4 regions of the Pseudomonas sp. DF11 genome follow, and region 3 is predicted to be linked to each of the others. Evidence: predicted binding sites of a transcription regulator. Region 3 holds the regulator's gene; each other region holds the start of a gene.

Region 1 (5,810 bases), on a different contig from region 3:
CCGCGCGTGGTGCTGGTCAACAGCTATCGCGTGGAAAAGAGCTTCTGGCAGACGCCATTCCTCGAACCCGAGGCCATCCGCGAGCAACTGATCCTGGGCCTGGAACAAGCCCGGGACAGCGTGCTGCCAGAAATCATCATCGAAAAACGCTTCAAACCCTTCGTTGAAGACCGCCTGCCGGCCATTACCGACGGCACCTTGGGCCTGGTCGGTCATCCCGGCAACTACCCGCCCTGCCCCCGCGCGCTGACAGAGCCGGTGACCTTGGCCATCGGCCCGGAGGGTGGCTGGATTCCCTACGAGATCGACCTGCTGGCCAAGGCCGGCTTGCAACCGGTGCAATTGGGCGAGCGGATCCTGCGGGTCGAGACCGCCGTCACGGCCCTGCTCGCGCGGTTGTTCTGATCCCCACGGCTTGTGCACCTTTGTGACAGGGTGGATTGACCCCGCCGGTTGAGAGCCTACCCACCCTCTGGAAGTAACCCCCCACCTATTTTCTACAGATCCCTGTGACATGGTCGATACTCTCCTCATAAGACCTACAAAAGGTTCGAAGGAGTATCAGCATGTTCAGTTGGCTAACCGAAAAGCTGGGAAACGTAAGCGTCAATCGCAAACTGGGTTTCGGTTTTGGCCTCGTACTGCTCATGACCCTCCTGAGCACCTTCGCAGGCTGGAACAGCCTGAGCAGCGTGATCAGCCGTGCGGATAAGCAGGCGTCCATTGCCAGCCTCAATGAACTGGCCAAGGATTTGCGCGTCGCCAGCCTCGACTATGAAATGCGGCGCGGCGAACAAGGGCCGGCTACCGTCAGCGAGTTCCTGGGCAAGCTCCAGGAGAGCATACAAGCTGCCCTCAAACGGTTCGTGCGCCCGGCAGACCAGGAATTGCTCAATCAGCAACTGGCTATCCTCGATGAGTACAAACGTGCCTTTGCCGACCTGACCCAGGCGACGCAGAACCGCGAATCGGCCCGATCCAAGCTTGGCGCCAACGCCGACAACGCCGTGGCCAAGGTGACAGAAGTCGAAAATGCCTTGCGCCAAGGCGACAGCGTCCCGCAATTCAACAGTGTGGTGGAGCTGAGCAAACTGCTCCAGCAAGCGCGCTATCAGGTCCGCGGCTACACCTACAGCGGCAAGGCCGAAGCTGAGCAACCGGCGCTGGATGCCATCGAAAACGTCTTGAAAAACCTTGAAAACCTGCCGGGCAAACTGCCGGAACAACACACCGCCAACCTGCAACAAGCCAGCGAATCGATGAAAGCCTATCACGCTGCCGTCAGCCAGTTCCGCGACTCCCAGGTGAGCAGCGCCTCAGCCCTCAAGAAAATGGTGGATCAAGACGCCCGTTTGAACGCGCTGAACAGTCATCTGACGACCTCGCAGATCGAGAAACGCGACCAGGAGACGGCTCAAGCCAAAGAAACGCTGATCATCGTCACCATCCTGGCGCTAGCGTTTGGCCTTCTGGCCGCATGGATCATTACCCGGCAAATCGTCGGTCCACTGCGGCAGACCCTGGTTGCCCTCGAACGTGTCGCCTCCGGCGACTTGAGTCAAAACCTGGTGGTCACCCGTCGTGACGACATGGGCCAATTACAAGGCAGCCTGCAGCGAATGGTGATCGGCCTGCGGCAATTGATTGGCGGCATCAGCGACGGCGTCACGCAAATCGCCAGCGCTGCCGAACAGCTTTCGGCCGTCACCGAGCAGACCAGCGCCGGGGTCAACAGCCAAAAAGTGGAAACCGATCAGGTCGCCACCGCCATGCACGAAATGACCGCCACGGTGCAGGAAGTGGCGCGCAATGCCGAGGAAGCCTCCGAAGCGGCCGTCGCCGCTGACCAGCAGGCTCGCGAGGGCGAAAAAGTAGTCGGCGAAGCCATTGCCCAGATCGAACGCCTGTCCAAGGAAGTCGGCAACTCTACCGAAGCCATGGGCCATCTCAAGCGCGAGAGCGACAAGATTGGCAGTGTGCTGGACGTGATCAAGTCGGTCGCCCAGCAAACCAACCTGCTGGCCCTCAACGCCGCCATCGAGGCCGCCCGCGCCGGCGAGGCCGGACGTGGTTTTGCGGTGGTGGCCGACGAGGTGCGTAGCCTGGCCCAGCGTACCCAGAAGTCCACTGAAGAGATCGAGGAACTGATCCTCGGCCTGCAATCGGGCACTGAACAGGTCGCGGCCACCCTGGACAACAGCCGCAACCTGACCGACAGCAGCGTCGAACTGACCCGTCGCGCCGGCGGCTCACTGGAAAACATCACCCGTACCGTCTCGGCAATCCAATCGATGAACCAACAGATCGCCGCTGCAGCCGAGCAGCAGAGTGCCGTGGCCGAAGAGATCAACCGCAGCGTCGTGAACGTTCGCGATGTGTCCGAACAGACGGCTTCTTCCAGCGAAGAAACCGCCGCCTCCAGTGCCGAACTGGCACGGCTGGGGGTTCATTTGCAGACGCTGGTAGGACGCTTCAAGGTCTGACCCAAAAGAGCTGGCATAAGCCTGTGGCCAGAGCTTGCTCCCTCGCCACAGGAGTGCATTACGTATTTTCTACAGATCCTGCCAAAACCGCCGATACAGCCCTGATAAAACCAATCAGCGCTACAAGGGAGTATCAGCATGTTCCGGTGGCTTGCCCAGGGTCTGGGAAACGTAAGCGTTAATCGCAAACTCGGCGCAGGCTTCGGCCTGGTGCTGTTCCTTACCTTGATGATTGCATTCACCGGCTGGTCCGGCCTGGGCAATGTCATCAGTCGGGGCGACAAACTGGGGTTCATTGCCAGTCTCAACGACTTGAGCAAAGACTTGAACCTGGCCAGCATCGACTACAACACCACGCGGGGCGAGAAAGGACCGCAATCGGTCAACGACCTGCTGGGCAAGCTCGAAGAGGGCTTGAAGACTGCTCGCCTATTGATCGAACAACCGGCCGACGTCGCGCTGATCGATGCGCAACTGGCCGCCGTCGCCGAATACAAGGGCGCCTTCGCCCAGATGACCCGCGCTACCGTCAACCGCGAAGATGCCCGCAGCAAACTCGGTGCCAGCGCCGACAACGCCGTGGCCCGCGTCACCGAAGTTGAAAAGTTGCTGCTGCAAGGCGGCGACGTCACCCTGTTCAACAGTGTGGTGACCCTGAGCAAAGCGGTCCAGCAAGCCCGCTACCAAGTTCGCGGCTACACCTACAGCGGCAAGAGCGAAGCCCAGCAACCGGCCCTCGAGGCCATCGACACGGTCCTCAAGCTGCTTGCGCGACTGCCAGACCAACTGCCCCAGGAACACGCCGCCAACCTGCAACAGGCCAACGACTCGTTCAATCTCTATCGCGCGGCGGTCGCCCAGTTCCGCGACTCGCAAATCGACAACGCCGCGGCCCTTCAGCGCATGAGCGAGCAAGGTCAGATACTGATCGACGCCAGCCAGAAGCTGACCGTGTCCCAGACAGCCGTGCGTGACCACGACGCCGCCCAAGCCAAGACGGTCCTGATCGTAGCGGCCGCCCTGGCGCTGCTGTTCGGTGTGATCGCCGCCCTGTTCATCACCCGGCAGATCGTCGGCCCGCTCGGCCAGACCTTGAAGGTTGCCGAACGCGTGGCCGCCGGTGACCTGACCCACAACCTCACCTCCGAGCGTCGCGACGAACTGGGCCAACTGCAACGCGCCATGCAAAGCATGACCGTGGGCCTGCGGCAATTGATCGGTGGCATCGGCGACGGAGTGACCCAGATCGCCAGCGCCGCCGAACAGCTCTCGGCCGTGACCGAACAGACCAGCGCCGGGGTCAACAGCCAGAAAGTGGAAACCGATCAGGTCGCCACCGCCATGCACGAAATGACCGCCACCGTGCAAGAAGTCGCACGCAACGCCGAGGAAGCTTCCGAAGCCGCCGTCGCTGCCGACCAGCAGGCCCGCGAGGGTGACAAAGTGGTTGGCGAGGCCATTGCCCAGATCGAGCGCCTGGCTAAGGAAGTCGGCAACTCCACCGCCGCCATGGGCGACTTGAAGCGTGAAAGCGACAAGATCGGCAGCGTCCTGGACGTGATCAAGTCCGTGGCCCAGCAGACCAACCTGCTGGCGCTCAATGCCGCCATCGAGGCCGCCCGTGCCGGTGAAGCGGGACGTGGTTTCGCGGTGGTGGCCGATGAAGTCCGCAGCCTGGCCCAGCGTACCCAGAAGTCCACCGAAGAAATCGCAGAACTGATTGTCGGCCTGCAAAGCGGCACCGAACAAGTCGCGACCATCATGGACAACAGCCGCAGCCTGACCGACAGCAGCGTCGAACTGACCCGCCGCGCGGGGGGCTCGCTGGAAAACATTACTCGCACGGTTTCGGCGATCCAGTCGATGAACCAGCAGATCGCGGCGGCGGCGGAGCAGCAGAGTGCGGTGGCTGAGGAGATCAACCGTAGCGTGCTGAATGTGCGTGATGTGTCGGAGCAGACGGCGTCGTCCAGTGAGAAGACTGCCGCTTCGAGTGCTGAGCTTGCGCGGTTGGGGGTTCATTTGCAGACGTTGGTGGGGCGGTTCCGGGTCTAGCAGGCCTACGCAAAACCTGTGGCGAGGGAGCTTGCTCCCGCTTGAGTGCGCAGCGCTCACAATATTGCAGGGAGCAGCGGCTGCGCCATCTTGAGCTGGTGGTCTGTGGGTCTTGGGTGTATATCCGTTATTTAGGTAACGGCTGCTGACGGTTCCGCCCTTACGGCGGCTCACTTTTGAAAAGCGCAAAAGTAAGCAAAACGCTTCTGCCCCACCACTCGGCACCTCGCCTAGGCTCGGTGTGCCCTCACTCCGGCATTGCTCCGTGGGCCCGCCGCGAAGGGCCATCCATGGCCCAGCGCGGCTAACCCGGCATCCATGCCGGGTTGCCCACTGCGCAATGCCTGCGTTCGGCCAGCGTGGTTAACGGGGCGCCGAGATCAACGTCCACCGCGAGGCGGCCTGATAGCCGACCTGGCTCTTGGTAAAACCGCGTTCCTCCTGTGGGAGCGGGCTTGTTCGCAAAGACCATGTCACAACCAATGAAGATATCGAATGTGTTGGCCTCTCACCGTTGATCTTCAGCGGGCACAACATTCATGTACACCGCAAAGCCATTGTGGGAGCGAGCCTGCTCGCGAAAGCGGTACCACAACTAATGGAGATGTCGGATGTGCTGGCCTCTTCGCCAGCAAGCTCACTCCCACCTTTGATCTTCAACGGACACAGCATTCACGTACACCGCAAAAACATTGTGGGAGCGAGCTTGCTCGCGAAGGCGGTGCCACAGTGGATGAAGATGTCGGATGTGCTGGCTCATCGCGAGCAGGCTCGCTCCCACAGGGGAGTGCAGTCACCCAGAACCAGGTCGGCTATCAGGCCGCCTCGCGGTGGACGTTGATCTCGGCGCCCCGTTAACCACGATGGCCGAACGCAGGCATTGTGGAGTGGGCATCCCGGCATGGATGCCGGGATAGCCGCGCTGGGCCATGGATGGCCCTTCGCGGCGGGCCCACGGAGCAATGCCGGAGTGAGGGCACACCGAGCCTAGGCGAGGTGCCGAGTGGTGGGGCATAAGGCGTTTTGCTTACTTTTGCACCTCTCAAAAGTGAGCCGCCGTAAGGGCGGAACCATAAGCGGCCGTTACCGAAGAAACGGATATACACACAAAAACACCTACATCCACAACCCGTCATCCCAAGGCTACACAACCTTGCACCATTGCCTACAACTGCGCCAGAATCCGCCGGCTTGTGCGCCTTGGCCCCGAGCTCTAACGTTTGCAGGTCGCTGTCAGTTCAGCGATCGGGTTTAGCAGCTCGGCACAATATC
Region 2 (5,810 bases), on a different contig from region 3:
CAGACCTTCGAAAAGAGCAGCCTCGAGTTGCTGCACAAAGAGATGCCGAAAGTGCCGAAGATCCTGCTGCTATGGGTCGGCGAAGGCAACATCGAGCCCAAGTCCAAGGTGTCTTTTGCCGAGTCCGGCGAAACCGACAAGGCAGTTTATTACGCCAAGCAGGAACCCAAGGACAAGGCTGAATTCGAAAAATGGGTACAGTCCGCCAAAGCCCTGGGCGCCATCGGCACCGGACCGTCCGCGGCGTTGACCCACGGTGGCAGCCAGAGTTATTCGGATCTGGTGCAACCGTGGATGAACCAGTACACCCATGACCAGGGCCTGTTGGTGCATGTCTATACCGTGGATGAAGCGGTGGACTTCAAGAAAGTCATGGATGCCGGCGTCGATGGCATCTTCACCAACCGCGCCAGTGAACTGCTCAATTACTTCAAGCGCCCCGAGACTGGCAGCGTCGCGCAACTGTTGGAAAAGAACGGCTACTGAACTCGAACACGCCTATGGGGGAGGACTTTGCCCCATAGGCCCCGTTCGGCACTTCAGAAGTTTTTTCGAATTAAGGGTGAATTAAGTTGCCACAGATAATCTGGCCCCACTTAAACGACTCACCCCTTAATGACACCAAGGAAAGAACTTATGAAAACTTTGACTGCCCTGTTCACCGCTGCCACCCTGACCCTCACCGCTGGCTTGGCCCAGGCCGATGTGCGCATCGACCAGATCCCAGAACTGGTCAAGGAAGGCAAGATCAAGCCCCTCGAATCGATGAACAAAGAAGCCCTGAAGTTGCACCCGGGCGCGACCATCACCGACACCGACCTGGACAACCACTTCAACGGTTATGAATATGAAGTCGAATTGAAAACCGCCGATGGCAAAGAGTTCGATGTTGATTTCGATGCCACGACCGGCAAAGTCCTGAGTAACAAGCAAGACACTTGATCGGTCAGCAAAAAAGAGCCGCACAACCTTAGGGTTGCGCGGCTCTTTTGCGTTTATCGATAACTAACGCGAACTACCGTCAGGCACTCAACCGCGCCGTCACTTCATTCAACTGCCCCGACAAGCCGTGCAAATCCCGACTGGCAGCTTCGGTACGCTGCACATTGTCCAGGTTAGTGCTGGCAATGCAGGTGATTTCAGTCAGGTTGCGCGAAATGTCTTCGGCCACGGAGGTCTGCTCTTCGGCTGCGGTGGCGATCTGGCGGTTCATGTCGCGAATCGCTTCGACAGCTTGGGTAATGCGTTCGAGCATCGCACCGGCCTGGGTCACTTGCTCCACACTTTCTTCGCTGCGCGATTGCCCACTCTCAATGGCGTGGGCCGCGTCCACCGCACCCGTTTGTACTGTCTGGATGATCTGGTTGATCTCGATGATCGACGAGGCCGTACGCTGGGCCAGGCTGCGTACCTCATCGGCGACCACCGCGAAACCGCGCCCCGCCTCCCCGGCCCGCGCCGCTTCGATGGCTGCGTTGAGGGCCAGCAGATTGGTCTGCTCGGCGATCCCGCGGATCACCTCCAGCACCTTGCCGATGCGCCCGCTGTCGGTTTCCAACTGACGGATGACCGTGGCCGTGTTGGCGATCTCACCGCGCATTTGGGTAATAGTGCGAATGGTCCCTTGCATGACCTGCTCGCCCTGTTGCGCCGATTGATCAGCGTCATCGGCCGCTCGCGCCGCGTCGGCGGCATGGCGGGCCACTTCCTGGGCCGTGGCGGACATCTCGTTCATCGCCGTCGCCACCTGATCGGTGCGTTCGAATTGCTCGCTGGTGCCCTGGCTCATCAGGCTGGCGATGGCATTGAGCTCACCGCTGGCACTGTCCAGTTCCGAGGCACTGCGTTGCAGGCGGGTAAAGGTTTCGGCCAGGAAATCACGCAGTGTGTTGGCCGCTACCGCCAGATTGCCCAGTTCGTCCTGACGGTTGCTCGTCACACGCTCGGCGAAACGCCCGTGACTGAGCCGGGTCACGTATTCGATCAGGTTACGGATCGGCTGCACCAGGTTGCGGTTGACCAGCCACAGGCTGAACAAGCCGATCAGCACGCCCGACACCAGCATGACCACGGTGCCGAGCATAATCGTGCGATCGGCACCGGCACTGATCAGCATCGATTGCTCGGAGCCCAGCTTGCGCAGCTCCACCACCAGCGCACTCATTTGCTCACTGGCCGCACGGTCCACACCCTTGACCGCCGCATCGCCCGCCGCCGCATCGCCACCGGAGGCGACAAAGGCATCACGGCCCTTTTGGTAGGCCGCGCCCAATTGACGATGCTCATCGCGCAGGGCCTCGATACGCGTCTTGATTGGCGCTGGTACACCTTCACGCCCGCTCAATTCGCCAAGGATGCCCTGGACATCACGCTGGCGCTCCTCGAACTGCTTCCAGTATTTATCCAGGTCAGCCGGCTGCTTGCCGCGCAACAGGACGTTTTTCCATTCCTGCACCTGCACCTTGAATTGCAGGTTGGCCTCGTCGATCAACTGCGAGGCACGCAACGGACCATCGATCAGGCTGCGATAGTTCTGGACACCGTTGGAAAGGAAGTGAAAGGACGCCAGGGCGATCAGCAACATCGCCAAAAGGCTGCCGCTCAACAGGGCAAGGATCTGGGCTCTGAGGGATTTTTGTAAAAACATGGGGAGCAATCTCTAAGGAGCGAAAAGAACAGGAACGATGTCCCGACCTCCATGTCCGCAACACACCGCGTCGCAACCCGAATACGGGGGATATGTACAAGCCATCGGCCTGCCTGGGGCACTCTTGAGCCTTGGCGACCACCGGTAGGCCAGTTGGGCGGCGCCCATGGAATCGTCACAAAACCTTCAAGAAAGCTTGCGATGATGCCCTACAAGTGACCTGTGGCCGCTGCGACAGGCACTTCCCGCCAGCGAGACTTCATGAACCACAGCATCGACCAAAGCCATCGCGATCCGGACCTGTTCGGCCTGCTTTACGGGTTTCGTTTCCGGCCTGGCGAGCGTGGCCGGGAGATCGATTCGGCCCAGGCCCTGCAAAGCCTGCAACAGCCACAAGACGCCGATGAGTTCCTCTGGCTGCACCTGAACCTGGCTCATGCCGCGTGCGAGCGTTGGATGAAAAATCACCTGGCCCTGCCTCAGGAGTTTTTCGAAGCCTTGCACGAAGGTTCGCGCTCGACCCGCATCGAGCATGTCGACTCGGCGTTGCTGGCCGTGGTGAACGATGTCGTGTTCAACCTCAGCAACATGGTGTCCTCGGATATCTCCACATTGTGGGTTTGCGTGCACAGTCGATTGATCGTCAGCGCGCGCTTGCAGCCCCTGCATTCGGTCGACAAGCTGCGCTCGTCGGTCAAGGCCGGAGAGCGCTTTCGATCCCCCGTGGAATTACTCGTGCACTTGCTGCGCGACCAAGGCGAAGTGCTGACCCAGATCGTGCGCAAGACCAGCCTCAGCGTCGATCAGGTCGAAGATCAGTTGCTGTCCTCGCGACTGTCCACCAACCGCGCCGAGCTGGGCAGCAACCGCCGGGTACTGGTGCGCCTGCAACGCTTGCTGGCCCTGGAGCCGGGTTCGTTGCTGCGCCTGCTCAACCGCCCGCCACAATGGTTGCAGAAAGAAGACGTCAAGGAACTGCGCAAATCCACCGAAGAATTCGCCCTGATCATCAACGACCTCACCGCGTTGAGCGAACGGATCAAGCTGTTGCAGGAAGAAATCGCCGCCAACCTCAACGAACAAAGCAACCGCACCCTGTTCACCCTGACAGTGGTCACAGTGTTGGCGTTGCCCATCAATATCATTGCCGGTTTCTTTGGCATGAACGTCGGTGGCGTGCCACTTGCGGGCGATCCCGAAGGCTTCTGGATCCTGGTGGCGCTGGTGGCGACCTTCACGTTGATTGCTGGCCGCTGGGCCTTTCGCAAGCGCCGCGACTATTGAACATGACCTGTCCAGACAACCCCTTTTGTCGGCACAACGGGATTTAAAAGTCTTTTTGTCATTTCTCCTGGGGTATCCTGCCCAGGCTTTTTAAAAGCGCGGATCTACCAGATCTATCAACAGACTTTGCGAGGAGCGCGATATGCACGAGATCCCTAATCTCCCCTTCCCAAGCCTGCACGACACTGAGCAGACGACCACGCTACAAGCCGGGGGGCAAACAGACGCCCAGCAACCCGAACCCAAAGAAGCCACTGAACGCCGCCAGGCTGACAGCGAAGACTGATTGACCCGCACCACCAGACCGTGTGGAAAGCGCTAATATGCGCTTTCCACACTGCCTGAATCCCGAGCCCCGCACCATGACCGATGACACCCCGACTTTCAGCGAAGCCCAGGCCAGCGTCCTGATCGGCACCGCCGAGAAAATGGTCGAGATCTGGACACGCCTTTCCCCCGAGAAACAAGCTGCCCTGCTGGCCCGTTTCGGCACCGAAGAAAATGCCCTCGCCGCACTGGTCACCACGCACCTGGTCGCCGGAAAAAACGACCGCTGAGCAACCACTGGGCAAATAGTTATACTTTTCCACGCCCAGCCACCACGCTCGCCGTTATCATAAGCAGCCTATCTATCCTGCTGCTCCGTGGACCTTTTCCTCATGTCAGATTCCCAGCGCCCCCTGGCGGTCACGCTGCAAGTCGTCTCCATCGTTCTGTTCACATTCATTGGCTACCTGAACATCGGCATTCCCCTGGCCGTGCTGCCTGGGTATGTCCACGGCGAGCTGGGTTTCGGCGCGGTGATCGCCGGGCTGGTGATCAGCGTGCAATACCTGGCCACCCTGCTCAGCCGTCCTTATGCAGGAAAGATCATCGACAACCTGGGGAGCAAGCGTGCGGTCATGTTCGGCCTCGCCGGCTGCGGACTGAGCGGTGTGTTCATGCTGGTGTCTGCCTGGACGCCCCATCTGCCAGTGTTCAGCCTGATCAGCCTGTTGATCGGTCGCCTGGTGCTGGGCAGCGCGGAAAGCCTGGTGGGCTCCGGTTCGATTGGCTGGGGCATCGGCCGGGTTGGCGCGGCCAATACCGCCAAGGTGATTTCCTGGAACGGCATCGCCAGCTACGGCGCGCTGGCGATTGGTGCACCGCTGGGGGTATGGCTGGTCAATCGCCTGGGGCTGTGGAGCATGGGCGTCAGCATTATCCTGCTGGGTTTGTTGGGGTTGGCACTGGCCTGGCGCAAGACCGCTGCGCCCATCGTCGCTGGCGAGCGCCTGCCATTCATGCACGTGCTGGGACGCGTCCTGCCCCACGGCTGTGGCCTGGCCCTGGGCTCCATCGGGTTTGGCACCATCGCCACGTTCATCACCCTGTATTACGCAACGCAGCATTGGGACAACGCGGTGCTGTGCCTGAGCCTGTTCGGCGCCAGCTTCATCGGCGCGCGCTTGCTCTTTGGCAACCTGATCAACCGCCTGGGCGGCTTTCGCGTGGCGATTGCCTGCCTGTCGGTGGAAACCCTGGGACTGTTGCTGCTGTGGCTCGCACCCGATGCCCATTGGGCCTTGGCGGGTGCGGCGTTGAGCGGCTTCGGTTTTTCCCTGGTGTTTCCGGCGCTGGGCGTGGAAGCGGTCAACCTGGTGCCCGCCTCCAGCCGTGGTGCGGCGGTGGGCGCATATTCGCTGTTCATCGACTTGTCGTTGGGGATCACCGGTCCACTGGCCGGTGCGATTGCCGCAGGCTTCGGCTTTGCCTCGATCTTTCTGTTCGCCGCCCTGGCGGCCCTGGGCGGATTGGCACTGAGTGTCTACCTGTACCGGCAGGCGCCTCGGTACCGTGAAGCACGGGAGAAAAACTAGAAGTCCACCTTGCCGCGCCC
Region 3 (5,810 bases):
GGCTTGCCGTTGACCGCTGCCGAGCCGCTGATCGAGCAGGCCCAAGCCGAACCGCGTCGTCCTGAACCGGCACCCGCAGCACCTGCCCGGGGTGTCGACCCGCGTGCCCTGGACTCGATGCGCTTTGAGCTCAATAGCCTGCGCGAATTGATGGAAGTCCAGCTCGGCTCCCTGGCCTGGAACCAGCTGCAAGGCAGCCGTCCAGCCCAGGCCAACCTGTGGCGTCGCCTGCAACGCATCGGCCTGTCCGGCCCGTTGTCCCGTGACCTGCTGGCATTGATCAATGGTATCGAAGAGCCTCGCCAGGCCTGGCGCATGTTGCTGGCGCACCTGGCGCGGATGATCGTCACGCCGGAAGTCGAGCCGCTGGAAGAGGGCGGGGTGATTGCCATGGTCGGTCCTGCCGGCATGGGCAAGACCACCACCCTGGCCAAGCTCGCCGCCCGCTACGTACTCAAGTACGGCGCCCAGAGCATCGCCCTGGTGAGCATGGACAGTTTCCGCATTGGTGCCCAGGAGCAACTCAAGACCCTGGGACGGATCCTCAACGTGTCGGTGACCCATGTGGATCCGGGCCAGTCCCTGGCCCAGGCATTGGAACCGTTGCTGCGCAAGCGCGTCGTACTGATCGATACCGCGGGCCTGCAAGCCAGCGATCCGGCCCTGCGCATGCAGCTCGAAAGCCTGGCCGGACGTGGCATCAAGTCAAAAAATTATCTCGTGTTGGCAACCACCAGCCAGAAACAGGTTCTAACCGCCGCATATCACAGCTACAAACGCTGCGGGCTGGCCGGCTGCATCCTGACTAAGCTGGACGAAACGGCAAGCCTGGGCGAGGTGTTGAGCCTGGCGATCGGTCATGAACTACCGGTGGCCTACCTGACCGACGGGCCGCGGATCCCGGATGATTTGCATCTGCCGCGCCGTCATCAACTGGTCAGCCGAGCCGTGAGTGTGCAAATGCAGGAAGAACCCAGCGAAGAAGCCATGGCTGATATGTTCGCTGATATCTACCACAGCCCGACCAAGCAGGTTGGCTGAGGTAATCATGAATATTTTTTGTACCTACATCGATGGTCTGCCATGCATTGTTCCGTATGCGAACGCGCAGCCAGTAATGTGGCCTCCGTCTAAGTAAGACAAGGTAAAGAACGAACATGGGCAGCATGCATCCCGTACAGGTGATCGCGGTGACCGGCGGCAAAGGTGGCGTCGGGAAGACTAACGTGTCAGTGAACTTGTCCCTGGCTCTGGCAGAGCTTGGCCGACGGGTCATGCTGCTGGACGCCGACCTGGGCCTGGCGAACGTCGACGTGCTGTTGGGGCTTACACCCAAACGCACCCTGGCGGACGTGATCGAAGGCCGTTGCGAACTGCGCGACGTGCTGTTGCAGGGGCCGGGCGGGATTCGCATCGTGCCGGCTGCCTCCGGCACCCAGAGCATGGTTCACCTGACCCCGGCCCAGCACGCCGGCCTGATCCAGGCTTTCAGCGACATCGGCGACAACCTCGATGTGCTGGTGATCGACACCGCGGCCGGTATCGGCGACTCGGTCGTCAGTTTCGTACGCGCTGCCCAGGAAGTGCTGCTGGTGGTCTGCGACGAACCGACGTCCATCACCGACGCCTATGCCTTGATCAAGCTGTTGAACCGCGACTATGGCATGAACCGCTTCCGCGTCCTGGCCAACATGGCCCAGAGCCCGCAGGAGGGCCGCAACCTGTTCGCCAAGTTGACAAAGGTCACGGATCGCTTCCTGGACGTCGCCCTACAATATGTCGGCGCCGTGCCCTACGACGAAAGCGTACGCAAGGCTGTCCAGAAGCAACGTGCCGTTTATGAAGCCTTTCCACGTTCCAAGTGCGCGCTGGCGTTCAAGGCGATCGCCCAGAAGGTCGATACCTGGCCGTTGCCGGCCAACCCGCGCGGGCATCTGGAATTTTTCGTCGAGCGTCTTGTGCAACAAACAGCAGGGCCCGTGCTATGACAGCCAGCGGTTACAACCATCTCTACAAAAAATCGGCACGGGACGCCCAATACGAATTGATCGAGCGTTACGCGCCACTGGTCAAGCGTATCGCCTACCACTTGCTGGCGCGGTTGCCGGCCAGTGTCCAGGTCGAAGACTTGATCCAGGCGGGCATGATCGGCCTGCTCGAAGTGTCGAACAAATACGACGCGAGCAAGGGCGCCAGTTTCGAGACGTATGCCGGTATTCGCATTCGCGGGGCCATGCTCGATGAAGTCCGCAAGGGCGATTGGGCGCCACGCTCGGTGCACCGCAATACTCGCATGGTCAGTGATGCAATTCGGGCAATTGAAGCTAAAACCGGGCGTGACGCTAAAGATCACGAGGTTGCGGCCGAACTCCAGTTGAGTCTCGATGATTATTACGGGATTTTGAACGATACCTTGGGCAGCCGCCTGTTCAGTTTCGACGACCTGTTGCAGGACGGTGGTGAACACGAGGGGCTGCACGAGGATGGCGCGAGTGCTCACATGGAGCCATCGCGTGACCTGGAAGATGAACGTTTCCAGAGCGCGCTGGCGGATGCGATTGCCAATTTGCCGGAGCGTGAGCGACTGGTCTTGGCGCTGTACTACGACGAAGAGCTGAACCTCAAGGAAATCGGTGAGGTCCTGGGGGTCAGCGAATCGCGGGTCAGCCAGTTACACAGCCAGTGCGCGGCCCGTTTGCGGGGGCGTTTGGGGGAGTGGCGAGCGCGTTGACAGGCAGTGTGGGGACACTGCGAACGAGGCTGGCCTGGCAAGTACTGCGCCAGTCTCCATCCGTTGTGCTCCAGACTGTTGTCGAGTGTTGTGCCGGATTGATTGAAATGGCGCGTCCAGGTGCTGGGCGCGTTTAAGACTGCTTGGAGGTCGAATTGGACAAGAACATGAAAATCCTCATCGTTGATGACTTCTCAACGATGCGGCGGATCATAAAAAACCTGTTGCGTGACCTTGGGTTCACCAACACGGCCGAAGCAGATGACGGGACCACTGCGCTCCCTATGTTGCACAGTGGCAACTTCGATTTTCTGGTCACCGACTGGAACATGCCGGGCATGACCGGTATCGACCTGCTGCGCCAAGTGCGTGCCGACGAAAAACTCAAGCATCTTCCGGTGCTGATGGTCACTGCCGAAGCCAAGCGCGAGCAGATCATCGAAGCGGCCCAGGCCGGTGTCAACGGCTATGTGGTCAAACCCTTCACGGCCCAGGCGTTGAAAGAGAAGATCGAAAAAATCTTCGAACGCATCGGTTAACGGCGCCACGGGGGAGCTATGGACAACGAATCTTCAATGGGCGATTTCGAATCGACCCTGAAAAAACATGCCCGCGAACTGGTCGACAGCCTTGAAAAAGGTCGCTTTGGCGATGCGGTTCAAATGATCCATGAGCTCAACCAGACCCGTGATCGCGGTCTGTATCAGGAAGTGGGCAAGCTCACGCGTGAATTGCACAGCGCGATTGTCAATTTCCAGATCGACCCGAATATGCCGCAGGCCGAGGAAGTCTCGCAGATCACCGACGCCACCGAGCGTCTGGGGTATGTGGTCAAGCTGACCGAGGCCGCGGCCAACCGCACCATGGATCTGGTGGAAAGCGCCACGCCGCTGGTCAATGGCCTGAGCGATGAAGCCCAGGCCTTGAGCACCGACTGGGGCCGGTTCATGCGTCGCGAAGTCGGGGCTGAAGAGTTTCGGGAACTGGCCCGTCGGGTCGACGGTTTCCTGACGCGCAGCAGCACCGAGAACCGCGCCGTGGCAAGCAACCTCAACGACATTCTGCTGGCCCAGGACTATCAAGACCTGACCGGCCAGGTGATCAAGCGTGTGACCCAGCTGGTCACCGAAGTGGAAAGCAACCTGCTCAAACTGGTGTTGATGGCCAGCCAGGTCGACCGCTTTGCAGGTATCGAACACGACCGTGAAGCGATGCTTGCTGAAAAAGATCCACAAAAACATCTCTCTCAGGGTGAAGGTCCGCAGATTCATGCCGATAAAAGAGAAGACGTTATGTCCGGTCAGGACGATGTGGACGATTTGCTGTCCAGCCTTGGATTCTGAGTTTTAGCCCTGTTTTAGGAGCAGCCATTAATGAGCTTCGGCGCCGATGAAGAGATCCTTCAGGATTTCCTGGTTGAGGCCGGCGAGATTCTAGAGCAACTGTCCGAACAACTGGTCGAGCTGGAAAGCCGACCCGATGATGCGGATCTGCTCAATGCAATTTTTCGCGGTTTCCACACTGTAAAAGGAGGCGCCGGCTTCCTCCAGCTCAACGAGCTGGTGGAGTGCTGTCACATTGCCGAGAACGTGTTCGACATCCTGCGCAAGGGTGAGCGTCGCGTTGATTCGGAACTGATGGACGTGGTGCTTGAAGCGCTGGATGCGGTCAACAGTATGTTCAGCGAAGTGCGTGAGCGCTCGCCGATTACCCCTGCCACCCCCGAGCTGCTCGCCGCGCTGTCGCGCCTGGCCGAGCCGCAATCGGCTGACGAAGCCGCACCGGTTGCCGAGGCAGTGGTCGAAGAACCGGTCGCCGAGGAATCGGGCGACATCACCGATAACGAATTCGAACAACTGCTGGACTCGCTCAATACCGTCAAGGCCCAGGCCGAGGCGCCGGCCGCTCCGGCAGCACCTGCTGCGCCAGCCGCCGATGGGGCTGCCAGCGATGAAATCACCGATGCTGAGTTCGAGTCACTGCTCGACCAGCTTCATGGCAAGGGCCAGTTCGCGCCTGATGCCGTCGCTCCGTCGACGGCCCCGGCCGCCCCGAAAGCCGCAGGCGACAGTTCGGACATCACCGACGACGAATTCGAAGCGTTGCTCGATCAGTTGCATGGCAAGGGCACCTTTGCCGTGGACGCTCTGGATTCGGCTATCGCTTCGGCGCCGACACCGGCCAAGCCCGCCGCCGCTGCCGCTGGCAGCGACCTGATCAGCGACCACGAATTCGAATCACTGCTCGATGAGCTGCATGGCAAGGGCAAGTTCAGCGAAGTCGGTACCGCTTCTGCTGCGCCTGCCGCCGCCACTGCGGCGACATCGGCGGCCAAGGCTGCGCCCAAACCCGCTGCCAAGGCACCGGAACCCAAGGCCGAGCCCGCCAAGCCTGCCGCTGCTGCTCCGGCTCCCGCCCGCGCCCCAGCGGCCGCGCCAGCGGAAAAGCCGGCCAGCGAAGCCGAGACCACCGTTCGGGTCGATACCGCACGCCTGGACGAGATCATGAACATGGTCGGCGAACTGGTGCTGGTACGTAACCGTCTGGTGCGCCTGGGCCTCAACAGCCAGGACGAAGCCATGTCCAAGGCCGTGTCGAACCTCGACGTGGTCACGGCGGACCTGCAGACCGCGGTCATGAAGACCCGCATGCAGCCGATCAAGAAAGTCTTCGGGCGCTTCCCGCGCCTGGTTCGCGACCTGGCTCGCCAGCTCAAGAAAGAAATCAACCTGGAACTGGTGGGTGAAGAGACCGACCTCGACAAGAACCTTGTCGAGGCCCTGGCCGACCCGCTGGTCCACTTGGTGCGCAACGCGGTCGACCACGGTATCGAGTCGCCGGAAGAGCGCGAAGCTTCAGGCAAGGTCCGCAGCGGCAAGGTGATCCTGGCCGCCGAGCAGGAGGGCGACCACATCCTGCTGTCGATCTCCGACGACGGCAAAGGCATGGACCCGAACGTACTGCGCTCCATTGCGGTGAAGCGCGGCGTGATGGACAAGGATGCCGCCGACCGCCTGAGCGACACCGAGTGCTACAACCTGATCTTCGCCCCGGGCTTCTCGACCAAGACCGAGATTTC
Region 4 (5,810 bases), on a different contig from region 3:
ATCGAAAAGATCCAGGGCGAGCGCGCCGCCCGCGCCGCCAAACGCGAATCCAGTGCTGTCGAAGCCTTGGAGGGTGGCGACCTGGGCCCTGAACAGACTGGCCTGGTGATCGCCCACTTCGGCGTGCAGGTCGAGGTCGAGGCCCGGGAAGGCGAATTGGCCGGCCAGGTGTTCCGCTGCCACCTGCGCGCCAACCTGCCGGCGCTGGTGACGGGCGACCAGGTCGTCTGGCGTGCCGGCAACCAGGGCATCGGCGTGATCGTCGCACAATTGCCGCGCCACACCGAGCTGTGCCGCCCGGACAGCCGTGGCCAGCTCAAGCCGGTGGCCGCCAACGTCGACATGATCGTCATCGTCTTTGCGCCGCTGCCCGAGCCTCACGCCAACCTGATCGACCGGTACCTGGTAGCCGCCGAGCACGCCGGCATCCGGCCGTTGCTGCTGCTCAACAAGTTCGACCTGATCGACGAACACAACGCTCCTGCGCTGAACGCCTTGCTGTCGGTCTATCGGGACTTGGGTTACCCGGTGCTGGAAGTCTCGGCTCATCACGGCGACGGGATGGAAAAATTGCAGGAACAACTGGACGGACGCATCAGTGTGTTCGTCGGCCAGTCCGGTGTCGGCAAGTCGTCGCTGGTCAACAGCCTGCTGCCGGACGTCGAGACCCGTGTCGGGCCGTTGTCCGAACTGTCTGGCCAAGGCACCCATACCACCACCACCGCGCGGCTGTTCCACTTCCCCGGCGGCGGTGAGTTGATCGACTCGCCGGGCATCCGCGAGTTTGGCTTGGGTCACGTGAGCCGGGCCGATGTCGAAGCCGGGTTCATCGAGTTCAACGAGCTGATCGGCACCTGCCGCTTCCGCGACTGCAAGCACGATCGCGAACCCGGCTGTGCCCTGCTCAAGGCCTTGGAAGAAGGTCGTGTGCATCAGCAACGGATGAACAGCTACCGCTCGATCATCGCCAGTCTGCCGGAAAGCAGTTACTGACCTGAAAGGAACGCAAGCCGGACACAGTTGTGGCGAGGGGATTTAGCGAAACGTCGCACCGCCCCGCTGGGGCGCGAAGCGCCCCCCTTCGTATTCACCCCGAATATCAGATGAAAAAAGAGGGGCTGCTTCGCAGCCCAGCGGGGCGGGGCGACGTTTCGCTAAATCCCCTCGCCACTGATTTTCGCTGCCAGTCAGATCACTGCGCAGGCGTTCCGGCAGGCTTGGGCGCGGCGTCGTCGAACAGGTTCAGACGTTCGCGCAGCTCATGGGCCGGCACCGGTTGCTTGTCCGCCGGCAAGGCGTTCGGATCAACCGCAGCCCCAGGCGTTGCCGGCACTTCACCTGGCGCGCCTTGGCCCTGGGCCGGATCCGGCGCCGGGTCGTCGGTTTGCGAACCTTCGATGGCTTGCTGGGCCTTCTTGGTCAACACCACGATATCGATACGCCGGTTGACCGGGTTGAACGGGTCCTTGCGATCGAACAACGCCGAGGATGCGTAACCGACCACCCGCGCCACCTGTTCGTCCGGATAGCTGCCGGCCACCAGGGCACGACGTGCCGCGTTGGCGCGGTTGGCGGACAGCTCCCAGTTACCGAAATCACCTTTGCCGACATAAGGCTTGGCATCGGTATGACCGCTGATGCTGATTTTGTTCGGCACCGCTTTGATGGTGTCGGCCATGGCCAGCAGAATGTCTTCGAAATAAGGTTTCAGGCGCGCACTGCCGGAATCGAACATCGGCCGGTTCTCGGCGTCCATGATCTGGATACGCAAGCCGTTCGGCGTGATCTCGAACAGGATCTGGTCCTTGAATTTCTGCAGCTGCGGGTTCTCCTCGACCTTGTTCTGCAATTCCTGCAGCAACAATTCCAGGCGCTCGCGCTCGATCTGCTCGGCCATGCCTTCGACCTGCTCGGAATCCACCGTCACCTTGTCCGGCTGAGGCTGGGACTTGACCTCGGGGTTGAGGGTATTTTCCGGCGCCAGGGTCGGCGAGCCGCCCAGGTCGATGATGTAGGGCGTGCCACTTTCGGAAAAGCCGACCGGGTCCTTGAAGTAACCGGCGATGGCGATCTTCTGTTCCGGGGTTGCCGTGGACAGCAGCCACAGCACCAGGAAGAACGCCATCATCGCCGTCGCAAAGTCGGCGAAGGCGATTTTCCAGGCGCCCCCGTGATGCCCCGCGGCTATGCGCTTGACGCGCTTGATGATGATCGGCTGGTTATTTTCCATGACTTAACGACCGCGAACCGCTTGTTCCAGCTCGGCGAAGCTTGGACGGTGCGCCGGGTACAGGACCTTGCGACCGAACTCCACCGCCAGCGATGGCGGCATGCCCGAGGCCGAGGCCACCAGGGAAGCCTTGATGGCTTCGTAGACGTTGAGTTCTTCCTTGGCGTCATGGGCCAGGGAGTGGGCCAGTGGGCCGAAGAAACCATACGCAGCCAGAATACCGAAGAAGGTCCCCACCAGTGCCGCACCCACGTGCAGGCCGATGGACTTCTGGTCGCCGTCGCCCAGGGAAGCCATGGTTACCACGATGCCCAATACCGCCGCGACGATACCGAAGCCGGGCATGGCGTCGGCGATGCCGGTGACTGCGTGGGAAGGGTGCTCCAGGTCTTCCTTGAGGCTGTAGAGCTCCATGTCGAACAGGCCTTCGAGTTCATGGGGCGCCATGTTGCCGGACGACATGATGCGCAGGTAATCACAGATGAACGCCGTCATGCGGGCATCTTTGAGCACCGCAGGATACTTGGCGAAAATCGGGCTGGCGGCGGCGTCTTCGATATCGCCTTCGATCGCCATCATGCCTTCGCGGCGGCTCTTGTTGAGGATCTCGTAGATCAGGCCCAGCACTTCGAGGTAGAAGGTGTGGCTGAAACGCGAACTGAACATGCCCAGGGACTTCTTGAGCACGTGCATCGTCATGTAGCCGGGGTTGGCCTGCAGGAATGCGCCAAGGGCCGCGCCACCAATGATCATCACCTCGAAAGGCTGGATCAGGGCGGCAATCTTGCCGTGAGAAAGCACGTATCCGCCGAGTACGCTCGCGAACACGACAATGATGCCGATAATTTTAGCCATAGATAGAAAGTACTTATTTAAGTCGGGTTCAAGGTCATATTCGGAAGCTGAAAAATCTCTTCTTCTACTTATCGGCAAAACTGCGCCAGACTATAGCCAGTTCTGGCGAAAAGCCAGTTTGGCCCGCTCCGGGCGTAGAGAATTCATACGATGATCACGTCCAGCCATGACTAACGAAACGAAGGTTCCAACGCCGCGACCGACCACGCTCGAAGGCTGGGTTAAGCTGCTGGACGGTGTGCACCTGCCAGTGCCCCAGGCCAGTCATGACCTGGTCTGCAAGGCCATCGCCGACAGCCGCCGCTCGTTGCGCGACATCGCCGAACTGATGCAGGACAGCCCGGCCCTGGCCCTGAGCGTTATCCGCGAGGCCAACCATCACACCCATGGCAGCCTTGCAGAACCTGCGGAAAATCTCGAAGTGGCCATCAACCGTCTCGGCCTCAAGCGCACCGAGGAACTGCTCGCTCGCTTGCCGTCGTTGCCAGGGCACGAAATCCCCGTTGCCTTGCGCCAGCTGCAATTGATCAGCCAGCACGCCACGCAACAGGCCAATGGCTTTTTTGCCAGCCGCCTGGCGCGACTGTGGCAGGACATACACTGGGGCAGCCTGTTGTTTCTGGCGCCGCTCTGGCCCCTGGCCCTGACTCACCCGCGGTTGCTGGGGGAGTGGGAGTTGCGGGTCGTCCATAAAGGCGAGCCGGCGAGCAAGGTCGAGCGTGAATTGTTCGGCGTCAGCCTGCTGAAGATCTGCCTGGCGTTGGTAGAGACCTGGCGCTTGCCGATCTGGGTGATGCAGGGCTATCGCCTGCTACTCAATGAACGCCGCGAACTGGTGAAGGTTCTGCGCATCGCCCGAGATAGCGAGCACCCGCTGCGCCAGCAGAATCGCCTGGACGATGACCCGACCCTGCGGCGCTGGCTCAATCAACCGGCCAATACCGTGTTACTGGCCAACGGCCTGGCACTTTCAGCACAACAGGCTTGGGACAGTCCCCACATTGCCCGCTGGCAATACCTCACCAGTTTGTATCTGCAGATGCCGCTGGATGAGGTACAGCAACAGATGCACCAGCAAGCTGTCACCAGCGCCCGTCATGACGCCATGCCGGACCTCTGGCACCCCGCCGTGGCATTGATCTGGCCCTGGGGCAGCCGCCGCATCCACCCCGGCCTGCTCCCCCCCGCCCCACCCAGCGCCGAAGACCTGAGCCAGTGGCGCAAACAATGTTCCGCACTGCTGGTGGAACCGAGCCCTTTTCGCAATGCCATGCACTTGACCAGCTCGGCCCGAGACGTGTTGGTGGCCTGCGGCATGCGTCGGGTGATGATCCTGATGGCCGACCGCAGCCAGACCAGCCTGCGCGTACACCAGACCGCCGGCCTGCCCAAGGAAGCCGCGGCCATGAGCTTCGCCATCAGCCAGAGCAAGATATTGCAGCGGTTGCTGGCCCAGCAGGCCCAGGTTCGCCTGAACCCGGACAACAACGCGCAGTTTTCGGTACTGCTGCCGCCGGGCCTGCGCAGCCTGTTTCGGGGTGAGCACTTGCTGTTGCGCTCGCTGACCTGTAACGGTCGGGTCATCATGCTGGTGGCGGTGGATCAAGGCGGCGGACCGTTCTCGGACGTGACCGTGCAAGCCTTCGGCAAAACCGTGCAATGCATCGAAAGGGCCCTGCATACCTTTACCAACCGCGGCCGCTGAACTTGCTACAATCCTTTCCCTTTGCGCCCCTGGAGACCTCACATGCCTGACTTCTCTGGCTTGCCGCTGGTGATCGAGCCGAGCGAACTGCTACCGCGCCTCGACGCCCGCGAACTGATTCTGGTGGACCTGACCAGCGCCGCCCGCTACAGCACCGGGCATATTCCCGGTGCACGCTTCGTCGATCCCAAGCGCACCCAGCTCGGCCAACCGCCAGCGCCGGGCCTGCTGCCGGCCAAAGCCGACCTGGAAGCACTGTTCGGCGAGCTCGGGCACAACCCGGATGCGGTCTACGTGGTCTATGACGATGAAGGCGGCGGCTGGGCCGGGCGTTTTATCTGGCTGCTGGACGTGATCGGTCACTCGAACTACCACTACCTCGACGGCGGCTTGCTGTCGTGGCTGGCCGAAGGCCTGCCGGTGTCCGTCGAAGTCCCCGCACCGGTTGCAGGCCCGGTCAGCCTGACACTGCACGATGCTCCCACCGCCACCCGCGAATACCTGCAAAGCCGTCTCGGCGCTGCCGACCTGGCCATCTGGGACGCTCGCGGCCCGCTGGAGTATTCCGGCGAGAAAGTCGTCGCGGCCCGAGGCGGGCACATTCCCGGCGCGGTCAATTTCGAATGGACTGCCGGCATGGACAAGGCGCGTAACCTGCGCATCCGCAAGGACATGCCGCAAATCCTCGAACAATTGGGCATCACGCCCGACAAAGAAATCATCACCCACTGCCAGACTCACCACCGCTCCGGCTTCACCTACCTGGTGGCCAAGGCGCTCGGTTATCCACGGGTCAAAGGCTATGCCGGTTCCTGGGGTGAATGGGGTAACCACCCCGATACCCCCATCGAGCTTTGAAGGTTCTTAAGGACAGTTAATGAAAAACCGTTTGTTCATCCTCTCTCAATACCTGCTGCCCCACCACCTGCTGTCGCGGCTGGCCGGCTGCATTGCCGAATGCCGCGTGCGCTGGTTCAAGAACGCCTTCACCGCGTGGTTTGCCAAGCGCTACCAAGTGGA

Evidence for each region. Region 3 encodes FliA, which starts transcription of late flagellar genes. Its sites were predicted from a motif close to CTAAAGTTTNNNNNNNNNNNGCCGNTAA; they were not measured.
Region 1: the regulator FliA is predicted to act here: its motif matches at 2,553-2,580, upstream of AC30D9_RS14540 (methyl-accepting chemotaxis protein).
Region 2: the regulator FliA is predicted to act here: its motif matches at 2,749-2,776, upstream of AC30D9_RS24865 (methyl-accepting chemotaxis protein).
Region 4: the regulator FliA is predicted to act here: its motif matches at 3,154-3,181, upstream of motA (flagellar motor stator protein MotA).

What each region holds. Positions count from the first base shown of each region.
Region 1 is NZ_JBYVYN010000004.1:227,810-233,619, reverse strand. Features, by position in the region: gene AC30D9_RS14555 (16S rRNA (uracil(1498)-N(3))-methyltransferase) at 1-405, shown strand, start outside; partial or broken gene AC30D9_RS14550 (methyl-accepting chemotaxis protein) at 567-1,580, shown strand; gene AC30D9_RS14545 (methyl-accepting chemotaxis protein) at 1,590-2,483, shown strand; gene AC30D9_RS14540 (methyl-accepting chemotaxis protein) at 2,622-4,538, shown strand.
Region 2 is NZ_JBYVYN010000010.1:79,409-85,218, forward strand. Features, by position in the region: gene AC30D9_RS24855 (glycerophosphodiester phosphodiesterase) at 1-486, shown strand, start outside; gene AC30D9_RS24860 (PepSY domain-containing protein) at 637-942, shown strand; gene AC30D9_RS24865 (methyl-accepting chemotaxis protein) at 1,022-2,647, opposite strand; gene AC30D9_RS24870 (transporter) at 2,909-3,931, shown strand; gene AC30D9_RS24875 (hypothetical protein) at 4,074-4,217, shown strand; gene AC30D9_RS24880 (hypothetical protein) at 4,255-4,488, shown strand; gene AC30D9_RS24885 (MFS transporter) at 4,591-5,790, shown strand; gene arfB (alternative ribosome rescue aminoacyl-tRNA hydrolase ArfB) at 5,787-5,810, opposite strand, start outside.
Region 3 is NZ_JBYVYN010000005.1:66,137-71,946, forward strand. Features, by position in the region: gene flhF (flagellar biosynthesis GTPase FlhF) at 1-1,041, shown strand, start outside; gene fleN (flagellar synthesis regulator FleN) at 1,158-1,988, shown strand; gene fliA (RNA polymerase sigma factor FliA) at 1,985-2,731, shown strand; gene AC30D9_RS16390 (chemotaxis response regulator CheY) at 2,899-3,270, shown strand; gene AC30D9_RS16395 (protein phosphatase CheZ) at 3,289-4,074, shown strand; gene AC30D9_RS16400 (chemotaxis protein CheA) at 4,105-5,810, shown strand, end outside.
Region 4 is NZ_JBYVYN010000004.1:410,434-416,243, reverse strand. Features, by position in the region: gene rsgA (small ribosomal subunit biogenesis GTPase RsgA) at 1-993, shown strand, start outside; gene motB (flagellar motor protein MotB) at 1,193-2,230, opposite strand; gene motA (flagellar motor stator protein MotA) at 2,234-3,085, opposite strand; gene AC30D9_RS15310 (HDOD domain-containing protein) at 3,252-4,790, shown strand; gene rhdA (thiosulfate sulfurtransferase) at 4,833-5,648, shown strand; gene asd (archaetidylserine decarboxylase) at 5,668-5,810, shown strand, end outside.